Regions from separate parts of the Microbacterium hanjuni genome, predicted to be linked through region 2. Evidence: predicted binding sites of a transcription regulator. Region 2 holds the regulator's gene; the other holds the start of a gene.

Region 1 (8,124 bases), on a different contig from region 2:
AATTGCCGCGACCTGGATGGCAGGCACTGCTGCGGCGTTGACAGGCAGCGTCTGCCGGGACATCGAACGGCAGAAACCGCCGCGACGTTGCACGGCAGGACCCCGCAGAAGCGTTGCGCGGGAGGAAGCGCCGCGGCACCCTGAATCATGACGAGATTCGCGATCGATGCCCCGACGGCTCTGTTGATCGTTCGGGAGCGGATACCGGTCGCGGCGGGGGACCAGCTCGTCGCCCCGTCGGTCCTTCGCTCTCACGCGCTGTCGCTGCTCTACCGGGAGGTACGCGACGGCGATCTCGATGAACGAACGGCGCAGGCACAGCTGCGTGATCTGGCGGGCCTCACCGTGCGGCTGCTCGGAGACCGGGTGTCTCGGGCGACGGCGTGGAAGCTGGCCGCGGAACTCCAGTGGGATGACACGCCGCTGGCCGAGTACCTGGCCGTGGCCGTTCTGCAGGCCGACGTGCTCGTCACCGATGATGCCGAGCTGAGCTCCGGGGCGAGCGGGCGGATCCCCGTCTCACCGTCGGCGTCGTTGGACGAGCGGCCGTGACCGGCTCAGCGGTGGGACTTGGCCCCGCTGAAGTGCACCGGAATGGCAAGGGCTCCCGCGACGCAGAGGATACCGAGGATGAACACCAGCGCCTGCACCGGGACCAGTGAGAACGAGATACCCACGAGGAAGATGCCGCCCAGCAGCAGGATCAAAGCGATGATGTACATGTGTCGTGCCTCCTCAGGCCAGGCTACCGTGCGCTCCAGCCACGCGGAGCCGGGCCGGCCGCCGGGTGTTCTCGGTGGCGTGAGCCAGAGCGGCGCTGAAGACGCCAGGATGGAACCGTGACAGCGCTCTCCCTCCACCCGACGGGCCCGCCCCGAAGCGCCCCCGTGCGCAAGAAGAAGGCGATCCGCGGGGGCGACCGCCTCTCGGCCACCTTCATGCTGGCCGGAGTCGCGATCGCGCTGATCTGGGCGAACCTCCCGGGCGATACCTACGAGCATTTCTGGGAGATCCCGCTCGGCGTCTCGATCGATCAGATGTCGTGGACGTTCACCTTGCACGCCCTCGTCAACGAGGGCCTCATGACCCTCTTCTTCTTCCTCGTCGGTCTCGAGGTGAAACGCGAGCTGACGATCGGTCAACTCACCGACCGCTCGCGCGCGGTCGTCCCGATCGCGGCAGCCGTCGCCGGCCTCATCGTGCCGGCCGCGATCTTCATCCTCTTCAACCTGTCGGACGGGGATGCGGGCGCCTGGGGTGTGGTGATCTCCACCGACACCGCCTTCCTCCTCGGCGCTCTCGCGCTGATCGGTCCGACGTTCTCGGCGCGCCTGCGCACCTTCCTGCTGACCCTCGCCGTCGTCGACGACATCGGCGCGCTCCTGGTGATCGGGCTGTTCTACAACTCGGGCCTCAACCTGCTGCCGTTCGTCATCGCGGTCGCCCTGATGGTGCTGACCGCGCTCGTCCGCTTCCTCCCGGTCGGCCGCGGCTTCGCCTACGCGGTGCTGGGCGCCGCCCTGTGGGGCGCCGTCTTCCTCTCCGGGGTGCACCCGACCCTCGCCGGCGTCGCCGTCGCGCTGCTCATCCCCGTCTTCCCACCGCGCCGCAGCGACGTCGAGCGAGCGGCCCAACTCACCCAGGCGTTCCGCGAATCCCCCAGCCCCGGCTACGCGGCCGCCGTCACCCGCAGCCTCCGCGACTCCATCTCGATCAACGAGCGGATCGACACCGGCTGGCGCCCCTACATCTCCTACGGGGTTCTTCCCCTGTTCGCCCTCGCCAACGCCGGCGTCCCCATCGACGGCGCCACCCTGCGTGACGCGCTGATGTCGCCGGTCGCCTGGGGCATCGTCGCCGGCCTCGTACTCGGAAAGTTCATCGGCATCACCGGCGCCACCTGGCTCGTACGCCAGACCGGGTGGGGACAGCTCGCCCCCGGTCTCAGCCTGCACCGGGTCGCGGGCGGCGCGGCGCTGTCGGGCATCGGGTTCACGATCTCGCTCTTCCTCGTGCCGATCGCGATCTCGGACCCGCACACCCAAGATCTCGCACGCGTCGCGGTACTCGCCGCTTCCGTCATCGCCTTCGGCTTCGGATGGGCCATCATCTCGATCGGCGATCGGATCGCCCCGCCTCACCCGGTCGGCTTCAAACTCGCCCGCCCGGTCGACCCCCACCGCGATCACATCCGCGGTCCGATGGACGCGCCCTACGAGATCGTCGAGTACGGCGATTTCGAATGCCCGTTCTGCAGCCGCGCCACCGGTTCGGTCGACGCCGTGCGCGACTACTTCGGTGAGCGCGTGCGGTGGGTGTGGCGTCACCTGCCGCTGGACCAACCGCATCCGCACGCCCAGGAGGCGGCGCAGGCCGCCGAGGCCGCAGGGATGCAGGGCAAGTTCTTCGAGATGGCGGTCACCCTCTTCGCGCACCAGAAGAAGCTCGAACGCGACGACCTGTTCGCGTACGCGGCCGACCTCGGGCTCGACACCGAGAAGTTCGCCGAAGACTTCGGCTCGCCCAAGGTCGATCACCACATCCAGGACGACCGGCTCGATGCCGAGATCATGGACCTCAACACGACGCCCACGTTCTTCCTGAACGGACGCCGCCACATCGGGCCCTACGACTCGGCGAGTCTCATCCGTGCGCTCGAAGCCGGACCTGCCCGCGAGATCCATGTCCACAAGAAGCCGGATGCCTCAGCATCAGGCGCTGCGGAGCCGCCGGTCACGAAGAAGGACTGAGCGGCGCCGGCTCGTCCTTGCGCACGAGCGACTGCGCGAGCAGGGTCGAGCCGGCGACGGCGGCGGGCATGACGATCACCGCGCCCAGCGGCACGAGGAAGCACAGCTGCGTGGCCACGCCGAACCCGATGACGCGGGCGCGCGAGCCGCGCAACAGGGCGGAGCGCCGCCGCGCCGAGATGCCCCGGGCCACGAGGGCGCGCGAACTGAGCTCCTCCGCGAGCAACCACCCCGTCAGACTCACTCCGACCACGAGACCGGCGACACCGCCGACGAAGGGGATCAGTCCGATCAGCCAGGCGAGCGCGGCCGCGGCGATGCCCTTGAGCACGAGTCGGATGCTGTCGCCGACCGCCTGCCAGAAGCCGCCGTCCGATTCCGGGGCCCCGCCGGTCGTCTCCCGCTCGACGGCTCGCCAGAGGCGCTCGTAGAACGGATCGCCTACCGCGAGGGTGACCGCCGTGAACGACACCGCGGCCAGCAGCATCCCGGCACCGAATGTCGCGAGACCGATGATGAGGCGCACCGCTTGCGCCCAGAACGGCGTCCATCCGTCGGCGAACGGCGTCACCGCGTCGGCGATCCCGGGCACGAGGAAGCCCCAGGCCACCAACGCGCCCGCGAACACCAGCGCCACGAGCACCGCGGGCAGCAGCCCCAACGCCATCGCGCGCGGAATGCGTCGCCACATCCCGAACCCGCGCAACAACAGACCCACCCCGGCACCGAACTCGCGCATGGCGCCAGCCTAGGTGCGGTGATCCCGGAGGCTGTACCGACCGTGCCGACGGCGCTCCCGCGTCAGGCTGCTGCGGGTTCGGGCAACTGCTGAAGCGTCCAGGTGTTGCCGTCGGGATCGTCGAACGAGACGAAACGCCCCCATCCGAGGTCGTCGACACCGCGCGCCGGCACACCGGCGGCCCGCAGGTCTGCCAGTGCCTGGTCGGCGTCGGGCACGACGACTTGGATCGTGTTCTGACGCCCCGGCTCGAGATCGATCCCCAGACCCGTGCCGAACGCGATCGAGCACGCCGAGCCGGGCGGGGTGAACTGCACGAATCGCAGCTCGTCCGACACCCGCTGATCGTGATCGGCGTGGAATCCGATCCTGGTGTAGAACTCCTTCGCGCGGTCCACGTCGGTGACGGGGACGAAGATGAGCTCGATCTTCCAATCCATGATGCGCACCTCTCTGTGTGACGATGTGCGGCCACGGTAACGGGGAGGTCGGACACGGGGAGGGCCCGGCGGGGGAGAGCCCGCCTGGCAGGATGGCGAGCACAGGCGGAAAGGGGCAGACATGCGGGTGCGCACGACATCCACCCAGCGCACCTACCGCTACGTGCGGCTCGCGCTCATCGCCGTCCTGGTGTTCCTCGCCGTCGGTATCGCCGTCCAGGTCGCCCGGGACGGCGCCCTCCCTTCGGTCAGCGCGGCGTACTACACGTCGTCGCGCGACGTGTTCGTCGGTGCGCTCTGCGCCGTGTCCGTGGCGCTGTTCGCGCTCTCGGGACGCAGCCTCGAACAGGCTCTCCTGGATCTCGCGGCGGTGTTCGCTCCGGTGATCGCCCTCGTCCCGACCACCGTGATCCCCACGGCCGTCCCCGGCCTCGCCGCCACCTGCCCCGACGCGCGCGCCTGCGTGCCGGACACGCTGCTGCCGACGGTGTCGACGAGCGTGACCTCGCTGCTCGTGTTCGGCGTCCTCGGCATCGCCGGTGCCCTGATCCTCGCCCGCGTGCAGGGCACGCTCGGCCGCGGCGTCGGTGCGACCGCGGCAGCGGCAGCCCTCATCGTCATCGGCGGGGGCGCCTGGTGGCTGCTCGATGCGCCGGGCTTCACCCGCGCAGCGCACGTCAGCGCGGCAGTCGCGTTCTTCGTGCTCATCGCGACGGTCGCCGCCCTCGCCGCCCTCCGTCCCGTCGGGGTCCACGACCGCCGGCGGCGATGGCTCCGGGTCGCCTACGCGCTCATCGCCGCCGGGATCGTGGGGGCGCTCGCGCTCAACCTCGTCGCGGTCGCCGCAACGGAGCCGACCGCGATCGCCGGCATCCCTCTCTTCTTCCTCGGCGAGGCCCTGGCTCTCGCGCTCTTCGCCGCCTTCTGGGTGGTGCAGACCGTCGAGCTGTGGAACGAGCCCGACCCGAGCCTCCTCGCCTGAGTCGCCGGCTCAGGATCCTCGGCGCACCGACGCCGTGACGGTGAACTTGGTGTTGCGTGCGATCTGGCGCGTCGGCCCGATGATGCGCTCCAGGGCGGGGCGGTACGCGAGGGCCGAATTCCACACGGTCCACAGCTCCCCGCCCGGCCGCAGCACGCGAGCCGCATCGGCGAACAACCGCGGAGCCACCCCTTCGAAGACGGCTGCGCCGACGTGGAACGGGGGGTTCAGCGCGATGAACAGGGCGCTGGCGTCGGGGCGCCGCGACAGGGCATCATCCTGCTCCACCTCGACCAGGTCGGCGACACCGTTCGCGCTCGCCGTGGCGCGGGCCGAAGCCACGGCCGCCGCGGACTGATCCGAGGCGTACACGTGGTGCCCGCGGCGCGCGAGGACCGCCGCGACGACGCCGGTGCCGCACGCCATGTCGATGAGGGGGTCGTCGGCCCCGCCGCCCGGCAGCTCGGCCGGCAGGTTCTCGAGCAGGAAGCGGGTGCCGATGTCGATCGAGGTGCCCGCGAAGGCGCCCCCGTAGGCGCACACGATCAGCCCCTCGTGCTCGGCGCGACGAGCCAGCGGATCACGGCCGCCTTTCGGCCCGCGCGCGATGAGCACCCGCGACTTCTGACGCGCGTGCGTCACATCGATGGTGGTGAACCATCGCCCCAGCACCTCGTTCATCGCCCGCGTCATGTGCTTGAGCCGACCGCCCGCGAACACGACCACCTCCGGCGAGGCGTGCGCGGCGATCAGCCCGGCGATGTCGTCGAGCTCGTCGAGCGAACGCGGCAGGCGCAGCAGCACGACGCGGGCGCCCGCCACCAGCTCGGGTCCGAGGGGGAGGGAGCGGAACGTCGCCGCGTCGACGTCGAGGCGCCCGGCGTTCGCCGCGAGCGCGCGTTCCCCCGTGAGAAGGTCCTGATGAACCCGGATGCTGTTGGCCCCCGCGGCGGCGGCGGCGGCCAGGGTCAGTGCGCCGAACCCGTCGCCGATCACCGTGAGGTCGCCGGGCGCGATCCCGCTCCGTTCGGCGACGGATTCATCCAGCAGAAGGCGATCGGCCGCGTCGGCGGCCAGCAGGTCGGTCGCCTCGACGTCGGGCCAGCGCCGCAGGGCATCGAAGGGAAAAGTCACTCCGCAACGGTAGCCCGCCCGCCTCCGGACAGCCGTCCGGCAACTCGGAACGGCACCCGGGAATACCCTGGGGGAGTATCCGTTTAACTTGATACGGGTTCGCTCAACTCTTAAAGTTGAGTCAACTCCACTCACCTTATTCAGGAGACATCAGGGACATGCCCGAAGATTTCACACCTCGTAACGACGAAGGCTCGAGCGCCTTCGACGACTTCCTCGCGCGCTACCTCGCCGGTGAGCGCGCCCGCGCTGAGCGTTCGATAGACCTCAGCCGATTCCTCAGCGCCCGCACCCAGGAGGCGCTGCAGCAGGCCGGCCGCTTCGCTCTCGAGCGCGGCCAGCGCGAGCTCGATGCTCTGCACGTGCTGCGCGTCCTGATCGACGCCGCTCCCGCGAAGGACGCCGTCGAGCGCATCGGCGTCGACCCGCGCGCGATCGCCCGGGCCACCGAAGGCCGGTTGCCCGCAGCATCCACCGCCGCCGACATCGATGGCGCTGTCGTGACCACCTCGGTGCAGCGCGCGCTCTTCCTGGCGTATCAGGTCGCCCGCTCCGCCGGATCGACCTACGTCGACCCCGAGCACCTGTTCTTCGCGCTCGTGCTGGCACAGGACGCTCCCGCCGGTCAGATCCTCGCGCAGGCGGGTGTCACCGCCGAGGCTCTCACGCAGGCGGTCCGCGAGACCGTCACGCCCGGCGCCGCTCCCTTCACCGGGGAGTCCGAGGGCGCTGAGTCGGAGTCGCCGATGCTCGACAAGTTCGGCACCGACCTCACCGCTCAGGCCGCCACCGGCGACCTCGACCCTGTGATCGGTCGCTCGGGCGAGATCGAGCAGACCATCGAGATCCTCAGCCGCCGCACCAAGAACAACCCGGTGCTGGTGGGCGAGGCGGGCGTCGGCAAGACCGCGATCGTCGAAGGCCTCGCCTCCGCCATCGTGGCCGGCGACGTGCCCGAGCAGCTGCTCGGCAAGCGCGTCATCGCTCTCGACCTGCCGGCCATGCTGGCGGGCACCCGCTACCGCGGCGACTTCGAAGAGCGCCTCACCCAGACGATGGACGAGGTGGCCGCCCGCAAGGGCGAGGTCATCGTGTTCATCGACGAGGTGCACACGGTCGTCGGCGCCGGTGGCGCGGGAGACGGTGGCATGGACGCGGGCAACATCCTGAAGCCCCGTCTCGCCAAGGGTGACCTCCACCTCGTCGGCGCGACCACGCTGAAGGAGTACCGCACGATCGAGAAGGACCCGGCGCTGGAGCGTCGCTTCCAGCCGGTGCGCGTCAACGAGCCGCAGATCGAGGACGCGGTGCTGATCCTGCGCGGACTCCGTTCGGCCTACGAGGACCACCACGGTGTCACCTACACCGACGAGGCGCTGCGCGCCGCCGTCGAGCTGTCGGACCGTTACCTCACCGACCGGGTGCTGCCCGACAAGGCGATCGACCTCATCGACCAGGCCGGCGCACGCCTGCGCCTGCGTCTGGGTGTGAAGGTCGACGTGTCCGGATTGATGGCCACGCTGGCGACCCTCGAGGCCGACAAGAACGCGGCCGTCTCGGGCGAGCACTACGAGGAGGCCTCGCGCATCCGCGACGAGATCGCCGCCGTCCAGGACAAGCTCGAGAAGGCCACGGCCAAGAGTTCCGCCACCGCGTCGGCCACAGCATCCACGATCGTCGACGAGCCCGAGATCGCCGCCGTCATCAGCCGCTCCACCGGCATCCCGGTGAACCGGCTGACCGAGAGCGACCGCGAACGCCTCGCCGCGCTCGAGGAAGAACTGCACGGACGCGTCATCGGCCAGGACGGCGCGGTCTCCGCGGTGTCGACGGCCGTGCGACGCAGCCGCACGGGCATGGGCGATGCGAACCGCCCGGTCGGATCGTTCCTGTTCCTCGGCCCGACGGGCGTCGGCAAGACCGAGCTCGCCAAGGCCCTGGCCGCGTCGCTCTTCGACGACGAGACCGCCGTCATCCGCTTCGACATGAGCGAGTTCGGCGAACGGCACACGGTGTCGCGTCTGGTCGGTGCCCCTCCGGGATACGTCGGCTACGACGAGGCGGGTCAGCTCACCGAGC
Region 2 (8,124 bases):
CTCGTAGAACCGCATGATGAGGTTCACCAGCGTCGTCTTGCCGGCCCCCGTCGGTCCGACGATCGCGACCGTCTGCCCGGGTTCCACCCGGAACGACAGGTCGGTGATGAGCGGGCGCTCGGGGGTGTACGAGAACCGCACGTTCTCGAACTCGATCACACCGTCTCCGTCGACGGGGCGGGGAGCATCGGGCGCGTCGGGTGACTGCTCCTCGGCGTCGAGCAGTTCGAAGACCCGCTCGGCCGAGGCGGTGCCGGACTGCACGACCGCGGCCATTCCGCCCAGCTCCGACAACGGCTGGGTGAACTGCTGCGAGTACTGGATGAACGCCTGCACATCACCCAGGCGCAACTGTCCGCTCGCGACCATGAGACCGCCGAGCACCGCGATGCCCACGTAGGTGAGGTTTCCGATGAACATCATGCCCGGCATGATCATCCCCGAGAGGAACTGGGCGCGGAAGCTGGCCTCGTACAGCTCGTCGTTCTCGGCCTGGAACTTCTCACGCGAGTCCTTCTCGCGGCCGTAGACCTTCACCAGCGCGTGGCCGGAGAAAGACTCCTCGACGCGGGCGTTCAGGCGACCGACCTTGCGCCACTGGATGCCGAACGCCTTCTGCGAGCGCGGCCCGATGACCCCGAAGATCACGGCCATCAACGGCAGCGAGATGAGGGCGACGATCGCCAGCTGCCACGAGATCGTGAACATCATGATGAGCACGCCGACGACGGTCAACACCGAGGTGACGACTGTCGAGAGCGACTGCTGCATCGTCTGGGTGATGTTGTCGATGTCGTTCGTCACCCGGGAGATGAGCTCCCCGCGCTGCACCTTGTCGAAGTACGACAGCGGGAGGCGGTTGATCTTCGCCTCCACCGATTCACGCAGTCGCCACATCGTGCGCACCATGATCACGTTGATCACGAAGCCCTGGATCCAGCTCAAGAAGGAGGAGATCACGTAGATCGCGAGCACCGCGATGATCACCATGCGGAGGCGTTCGAAGTCGACGCCCGCGCCGACCTGAAAGTTCTGCATCGCCGAGACGATATTGGCCAGGTCACCCTGGTCGGCGTTGCGCAGCGACTCGACGACCTGATCCTGGGAGGTGCCGACGGGGAACTGGTCGCCCAGGGAGCGGGAAATGACGCCCTCGAAGATGAGGTTGGTCGCCTCCCCGAGCACCCGCGGCGCGATCACGGCCAGCACGACACCGAAGGCGCCCAGTGCCGAGACGATCGCGAAGGCGACCGCGTGGGGGCGCAGCAGGCCGATGAGCCGGGCGAAGCTCTTGCCGAAGTTGCTCGCCTTGCCGGGGGCGACGCTGTCCCAGTCGCCGGAGTTCAGCCGGGCCTGTTCGGCCAGCTCGAGTTCGAGGCGTTCGTCCTCGGTGAGGGCGTCGGGGGCGCTCATGCCTCCACCCCCAACTGCGACTCGACGATCTCTCGATAGGTCTCGCTGGTGGCGAGCAGCTCCTCGTGGGTGCCGAGCCCGACCATCCGGCCGTCCTCGAGCACGATGATGCGATCGGCGCCGATGATCGTGGAGACGCGTTGGGCGACCACGATCTTGGTGACGTCGGGCAGATCTCGCCAGAGCGCCTGGCGCAACCGCGCGTCGGTGGTCAGGTCGAGGGCCGAGAACGAGTCGTCGAAGATGAGGATGTCGGGTTGGTGCACGATGGCCCGGGCGATCGCGAGGCGCTGGCGCTGTCCGCCGGAGACGTTGGTGCCACCCTGCGCGATACGTGCCTCCAACCGGCCCTCCATCTCTTCGACGAAGTCCCGGCCCTGCGCGATCTCGAGCGCCCTCCACAGCTCTGCGTCCGTCGCATCCTCTCGCCCGAAACGCAGGTTCGACGCCACGGTGCCGGTGAACAGGAACGGGCGTTGCGGGACGAGCCCGATGCCCTTCCACAGCTCGTCGAGATCGGCCTCGCGGACGTCGACGCCGCCGACCCGTACGGCGCCCGCGGTGACATCGAACAGGCGCGGGATCAGCGAGACGAGCGTGGTCTTGCCCGCACCGGTCGAGCCGACGACGGCGACGGTCTCGCCACGGTCGGCGGCGAAGGTGATGCCCTGAAGAACCGGCGACTCCGCACCCGGGTAGAAGAACGCGACGTCCTCGAACGCGACGGACCCGGGGGTCGGGAACGTCGTCACCGGGTTCGTGGCGCGGGTGAGAGTCGACTGGCTGGCCAGGACCTCCCCGATGCGCTCGGCCGACACGGCGGCTCGCGGAATCATGATCGTCATGAAGCTGGCCATCAGCACGCCCATCAGGATCTGACCGACGTACTGCATGAAGGCGAACAGCGTGCCGATCTCGACGTTGCCGGCGTCGACCTGGATGCCGCCGAACCAGATCACGCCGACCACGGTGACGTTCAGCACGAGCATCGCGAGGGGGAACAGCAGCACGAACAGCGAACCGACCTTGCGCCCGACCACCATGATGTCGGTGTTCGCGCCCCGGAAACGCTCTTCTTCGATGTCTTCGCGCACGAAGGCGCGCACGACCCGGACGCCGGTCAGCTGTTCGCGCATGATGCGGTTGACCGCGTCGAGCTTGGTCTGGAAGGTGCGGAACAGCGGCACCATACGGCTGATGATGAGCGCCGCCACGAGCAGCAGCGTCGGCACCGCGACGCCGATCAGCCAGCTCAGGCCGACGTCCTGCTGCAGGGCCATGATCACACCGCCGATCGCGAGGAGCGGGGCGGTGACGAGCATGGTCGCGCCCATCATGGCCAGCATCTGCACCTGCTGCACGTCGTTGGTGTTGCGGGTGATCAACGAGCCGGGCCCGAACTGCGAGACCTCGCGCTCGGAGAACGCGCTGACCTTGTCGTACACGTCGCGTCGGATGTCGCGCCCGGCCGCCATCGCCGCACGGGCGGCGAAGTAGGTCGCGATGATCGACGCGGTGATCTGCCCGAGCGAGATGGCCAGCATGAGCGTCCCGGTCGACCAGATGAAGGCGGTGTCGCCCTGCGCGACGCCCTCGTCGATGATGTTGGCGTTGAGCCGCGGGAGGAACAGCGAAGCCATCGCGGAGATGAACTGGAACACCAGCACGCCGGCCAGCAGCCAGCGGTAGGTCTTCAGATACCTGAAGAGGATCTTTCCCAACACGAGGGCCTCCGGAAGAGAGAATCGAGGCGACACCGCGGCGACGTGCGCCGTCGTCTCAGACTGCCACCAACCTCCGACACGGCATAGGGTGCCGGCGGACGCCTACGCTGGGTGCATGCCGACCCGCCTGCAGGCCGACGCCGATCCCACCCGCTGGGTGGCCGTGACCGAGTCGCTCGGGCTGCGCGGTCGCCGGCACCGCAAGGCGGCGATCCGGATGCTGCTCGCTCAGGCGAACCGGGCTGTCGGGGCGAGCGACCGCCCGGGCAGCAGGGTGCTCGCGTGGGCGGCGAGCCAGGCCGCCCCGCTGCTGATGCGGCGCGCTGCGGGCCGGGTGCTCGTCTGGGTCTGGAAATCCGACCCAGAGCTGCTGGTCGCGATGGCGCAGGTGCAGGAGGCGACCCCGCAGCTGCGCGCCGCGCGAGCCGCGATGCCGATGGAGTATGACGACACCGAGGCGTTCTCGAACCCCCACCTGGGTGTCGGCGAGAAACTGGTGATCGACCTGCCGCCCGATCCCCGCACTCCCCCGTTCGCGACGTACACCTGGGACACCGGTTCGCACCTGGTCACGCTCACCGCGGTGTGCGGCGACCGTGCGCGCGTCGCGACCGTCCTGCCGGCGGTCGACGAGATCGCCCGCACCCTGCGCGTGGTCGATGATCTCCCCCTCGGGGAGTCGCCGACCGTGCTGCGGATCTCACCGGGCTGACGCTCAGGGCGTCCCGGGCCCTCCGGGTGCGGGGGCCGGCGGCATCTCGTTCTTCTGCACCTCGTGCATGACCGCCATCACGTCGCCGCGGGTCGCGGGGCGCTTCTCCTCGTGGCCCCGCGTGACGCGCTCGGCGACCCACGAGGAGAACGACGCGACGATGAGGCCGACGAGGATGACGCCTCCCATCATCAGGAAGATCGCCACCGTGCGTCCGCCGGTCGTGACGGGATAGAAGTCGCCGTAGCCGACGGTGCTGACGGTGCAGAACGCCCACCACACCGTGTCTTCGAACGTCGTGATGTTCGCCCCGGGGGCGTTCCGCTCGAAACTCAGCACTGCGAGCGACGCCTGCCAGATCAGCAGCAGCGCCGAGCCGAAGCCGTAGACCAGCAGGCTCGCGCGCAGCGAGTCGCCCGCCGACCCCCGCCGCGACACCAACCGCGTGACGACCCGCAGCAGGCGCACGGCCTGCAGGGTGGGGACGACCACGACGGCGGCGTCGAAGAGATGGCGGCGGAACCACGTGCCCCGCGGGTGGCTCATGATCAGGCGCGCGACGTAGTCGATGAGGAAGATCAGCCAGGTGACGGCGACCACGATCCACGTCAGACTCGACCACGGCTCTGTCAGATTGCCGACCACCTGGAAGGTGATCGCGAAGAAGAAGGCCAGGGCGGCGAAGATCAGCGGCCAGTAGCCGGCCTTCTCCCACCGCTTCATGGCCGCCGTCTCGCCCTGCTCTCGGCGAGCGGTCCGCGATGCGGCGGCGCTCAGGGACGGCTCGCTCGACATGGGAGCACTCTATGACGGCGAGGTCGGGGCGCTCAGCGCGCGATCGATCTCGTCGCGGTGGGGCATCGATTCCGCCGCCCCCGCTCGGGTGACGGTGATCGCCGCGGCCGCGGCGGCAGCGGAGAGGGCGTCCTCAAGCGACGCGCCGTCCGCGAGCCAGGCGACGAGTACGCCGACGAAGGTGTCGCCGGCGGCCGTGGTGTCGACCGGAGTCACCACCGGTGCGGCAAGGGTGAAGACGACGGCGCCGTCGCGCGCCACGAGCGCGCCGTGCGCACCGCGCGTCACGATGACGGTGCCCGCACGGCGACTGAGTCGGGCCGCCGCCTCGGCCGCGTCGGGGCTGCCACTGAGCTCGAGCGCTTCGTTCTCGTTGGGCACCAGCACGTCGGTGAGGTCGAGCAGCGCCTCGAGGTCGCGGCTCGCGGGCGCCGGGGTCAGCACCGTCGTCACTCCCGCCTCGCGGGCATGGCGCATCGCGGTCGCGAGCAGGGGGATCGGACGTTCCCCCTGAACGACGAGGTGGGATGCTGCCGCCACCGCGGCTTGATCGTCGGGCGAGAACTCCACGTCGTCGTTGGCGCCGGGCACGACCACGATCGTGTTCTCGCCGTCGTCGGTGACCGTGATCTGCGCGATGCCGGTGGCCTCGGTCGAGACCCGCAACCCCGACACCTCGACCCCGTCCGCGACGAGTCGTTGCCGCAGGCGTTCGCCGAAAGCATCCGCCCCGACGGCTCCGAGGAAGACGACCCGCGCGCCTGCCCGCGCCGCGGCCACGGCCTGGTTCAGGCCTTTACCGCCGGCGCCGGTCGTGAAGGCGGTGCCGAAGATCGTCTCGCCCGGTTCAGCCCGACGTGGTTGCCGCACCACGAGGTCCATGTTGGCGCTTCCGAGCACCACCACGTCTCCGCGGTCGGCGTCGCTCACTGCTCGGCGTCGTCCTGGCCGTGCGAGCGCTCGGCGCGCCACAACACGACGTCCGTCGCGCGGCGGACGCGGGCGCCGTGGCGCAGCGTGATCACAGCGCCGGTCGCGCCGGCGGCGAACACCCGGGCGCCGGGGCGGGTCTGGCGCTCGGCGGTCAGCTGGCGTTCCAGGTCGGTGACCCGACGGGTGAGGGCGTGCACGTGCTCCTCGAGCGCGACGAGGCGCGCGATCGCGGGCAGGCTCATGCCTTCGCCCGAGAGGCGCGACACCTCCCGCAGCTGCTCGACGTGACGGGTGGAGTATCGCCGCGACCCGCCCTGGGTGCGGGCGGGCACGACGAGGCCGAGCCGGTCGTATTGACGCAGCGTCTGGGGGTGCATGTTCGCCAGTTCGGCGGCCATGGCGATCGCGAAGATCGGTGCGTCCTCGTCGAGTTCCTTCTCTGCCACGTGATCACCTCCGTCTTCGTGCGACAGTCCTGCCGTTGTCGTGCGCTCTGCTAGCCGCGGGCCTTCGCCATCAGGTCACCGCGGGGGTTCTCCTTCGGTTCGACCTGCTGGTACTTCTCGAGTGCTTCGCGCGCCGCTTCGTCCAGATGCGACGGCACCGCCACCTGCACCTCCGCGAGGAGGTCGCCGGTGCCCTTGGTGGTTGCGACGCCGCGGCCCTTGACCCGCAGCACGCGTCCGGAGGGGGTGCCGGGCGCGACCCGCAGCTTGACCGGGTCACCACCCAAGGTCGGCACTTCGATGGTCGCACCGAGGGCCGCCTCGGTGAAGGTGACCGGCACCGTCACGCGAAGGTTGAGTCCGTCGCGGACGAACACCGGATGCGGCCGCACGGCCACCTGCACCACGATGTCGCCGGGTTCGCCGCCGTCGGGAGAGGGACTCCCTCGACCGCGCAACCGGATCTTCTGCCCGTCGGAGACACCGGCGGGGATCCTCACCTTGAACGGCTTGCCATCCTCGCCCGCGAGCGAGATGGTCTCGCCCTTCGTGGCGGTGAGGAAGTCGATCGTCGTGCGCGCCGTGACGTCGGAGCCGCGCTGCGGGCCGCCGAATCCGCGGTAGCCCCCGCTCGTCTGCCCGAAACGTCCGGAGCCGAAGCCGGAGGGTTCGAAGTTGGCGAAGAAGTCGTCGAAGTTGCCCGCGCTCTGTGTGCGCGGGCCTCCGCGACCCTGTCCGAACATGCTGAACACGTCTTCGAACCCGGCGCTGCCCTGGCCGCCGGCGGGCGCGCCGGCGCTGAAGCGGGCGCCCGAGCCCATCGCGCGGATCTGGTCGTACTCCGCGCGCTGATCGGCGTCGCTCAGCACGGCATACGCCTCGCTGATCTCCTTGAAGGTGGCCTCCGCCTTCGCATCACCCGGGTTGGAATCCGGGTGATACTTGCGCGCCAGCTTGCGGTAGACCTTCTTCAGGTCGGCCGCGGGGACGTCTTTATCGACGCCGAGCACCTTGTAGAAGTCTTTGTCGAACCAGTCCTGACTCGCCATGGCTCTCCTACTCGACCGGTACGGCGACGACGACCTTCGCGGGTCGCAGCTCGACCGAACCCAGGCGGTAACCCACCTCGACGACCTCGAGCACGGTCGGCGTCGTGACACCGGGGGTCGGCGCCTGGAAGATCGCCTCGTGCTGCTGCGGGTCGAAGGCCTCGCCCGCGGTGCCGTACGACACCACACCGAGACGTTCCGCGACGGTGCGCAGCTTGTCGGAGATCGCGGCGAAGGGCGTGCCCGCGACGAGATCGCCGTGCTTGATGGCGCGGTCGAGGTCGTCGAGCACGGGGATGAGACCCTTCACGGCCTCGCCCTTGGCGCGTTCGATCTCGCGCTCGCGCTGCTCCTCGGTACGCCGACGGTAGTTGGCGTACTCGGCCTGCAGTCGCTTGAGGTCACCCAGCAGCTGGGAGTCGTCCACGTTCTGACCAGCACCCGCGGCGTCACCGGCGTGAGCGTCGGCGGACTGGGGCGCTCCGAGGATGTCGTCCACGGTGAGTTCCGGCTCCTGCGGCGCGGGGCCGGAGGACTGCTCCTCCGACCCCGTCGGCGCGTCAGGACCGGCGCCCGAACCCTGGGGCTGTTCGTCGTCCTTGTTCGCCATGATTATTTCTTCTCGTCCTCGTCGTCCACGACCTCGGCGTCCACGACATCCTCGTCAGACGAGGGTGCAGCGTTCTCCGAAGGCGCCTCGGTGCCGGCATCCGGAGCCTGCTCGGCCTGACCGGCGCTGTAGATGGCCTCGCCGATCTTGCCCTGGCTGGCGTTCAGCTTGTCGAACGCGGTCTTCACCGCATCGTCGTCCTCGCCCGCGAGAGCGGTCTTGAGCGCGTCGACATCGCCCTGGACCTCGGTCTTGACGTCGTCGGGCAGCTTGTCGGCGTTGTCGGTGAGCAGCTTCTCGATCGAGTACGAGAGCGTCTCGGCCTGGTTGCGCACCTCGGCCGACTCGCGACGCTTCTTGTCCTCGGCCGCGTGCTCCTCGGCCTCGCGCACCATGCGCTCGACGTCTTCCTTCGGCAGCGACGAGCCGCCGGTGATCGTCA

What was found. Region 2 encodes HspR, which represses chaperone genes until heat shock. Its sites were predicted from a motif close to AAGTTGAGTCNNNNNGACTCAACTT; they were not measured.
Region 1: a site for HspR is predicted at 6,159-6,183, ahead of ACFXP5_RS13235 (ATP-dependent Clp protease ATP-binding subunit). Genes of this name have one in related genera too.

The regions. Positions count from the first base shown of each region.
Region 1 covers NZ_JBIGIK010000003.1:215,899-224,022, reverse strand. The annotation lists gene ACFXP5_RS13270 (hypothetical protein) at 148-552, shown strand; gene ACFXP5_RS13265 (hypothetical protein) at 558-722, opposite strand; gene nhaA (Na+/H+ antiporter NhaA) at 840-2,750, shown strand; gene ACFXP5_RS13255 (EI24 domain-containing protein) at 2,734-3,489, opposite strand; gene ACFXP5_RS13250 (VOC family protein) at 3,552-3,929, opposite strand; gene ACFXP5_RS13245 (hypothetical protein) at 4,051-4,911, shown strand; gene ACFXP5_RS13240 (class I SAM-dependent methyltransferase) at 4,921-6,045, opposite strand; gene ACFXP5_RS13235 (ATP-dependent Clp protease ATP-binding subunit) at 6,204-8,124, shown strand, end outside.
Region 2 covers NZ_JBIGIK010000002.1:608,989-617,112, reverse strand. The annotation lists gene ACFXP5_RS10720 (ABC transporter ATP-binding protein) at 1-1,413, opposite strand, end outside; gene ACFXP5_RS10715 (ABC transporter ATP-binding protein) at 1,410-3,137, opposite strand; gene ACFXP5_RS10710 (hypothetical protein) at 3,253-3,849, shown strand; gene ACFXP5_RS10705 (potassium channel family protein) at 3,853-4,644, opposite strand; gene ACFXP5_RS10700 (ribokinase) at 4,654-5,574, opposite strand; gene ACFXP5_RS10695 (heat shock protein transcriptional repressor HspR) at 5,571-6,023, opposite strand; gene ACFXP5_RS10690 (DnaJ C-terminal domain-containing protein) at 6,074-7,072, opposite strand; gene ACFXP5_RS10685 (nucleotide exchange factor GrpE) at 7,080-7,682, opposite strand; gene dnaK (molecular chaperone DnaK) at 7,685-8,124, opposite strand, start outside.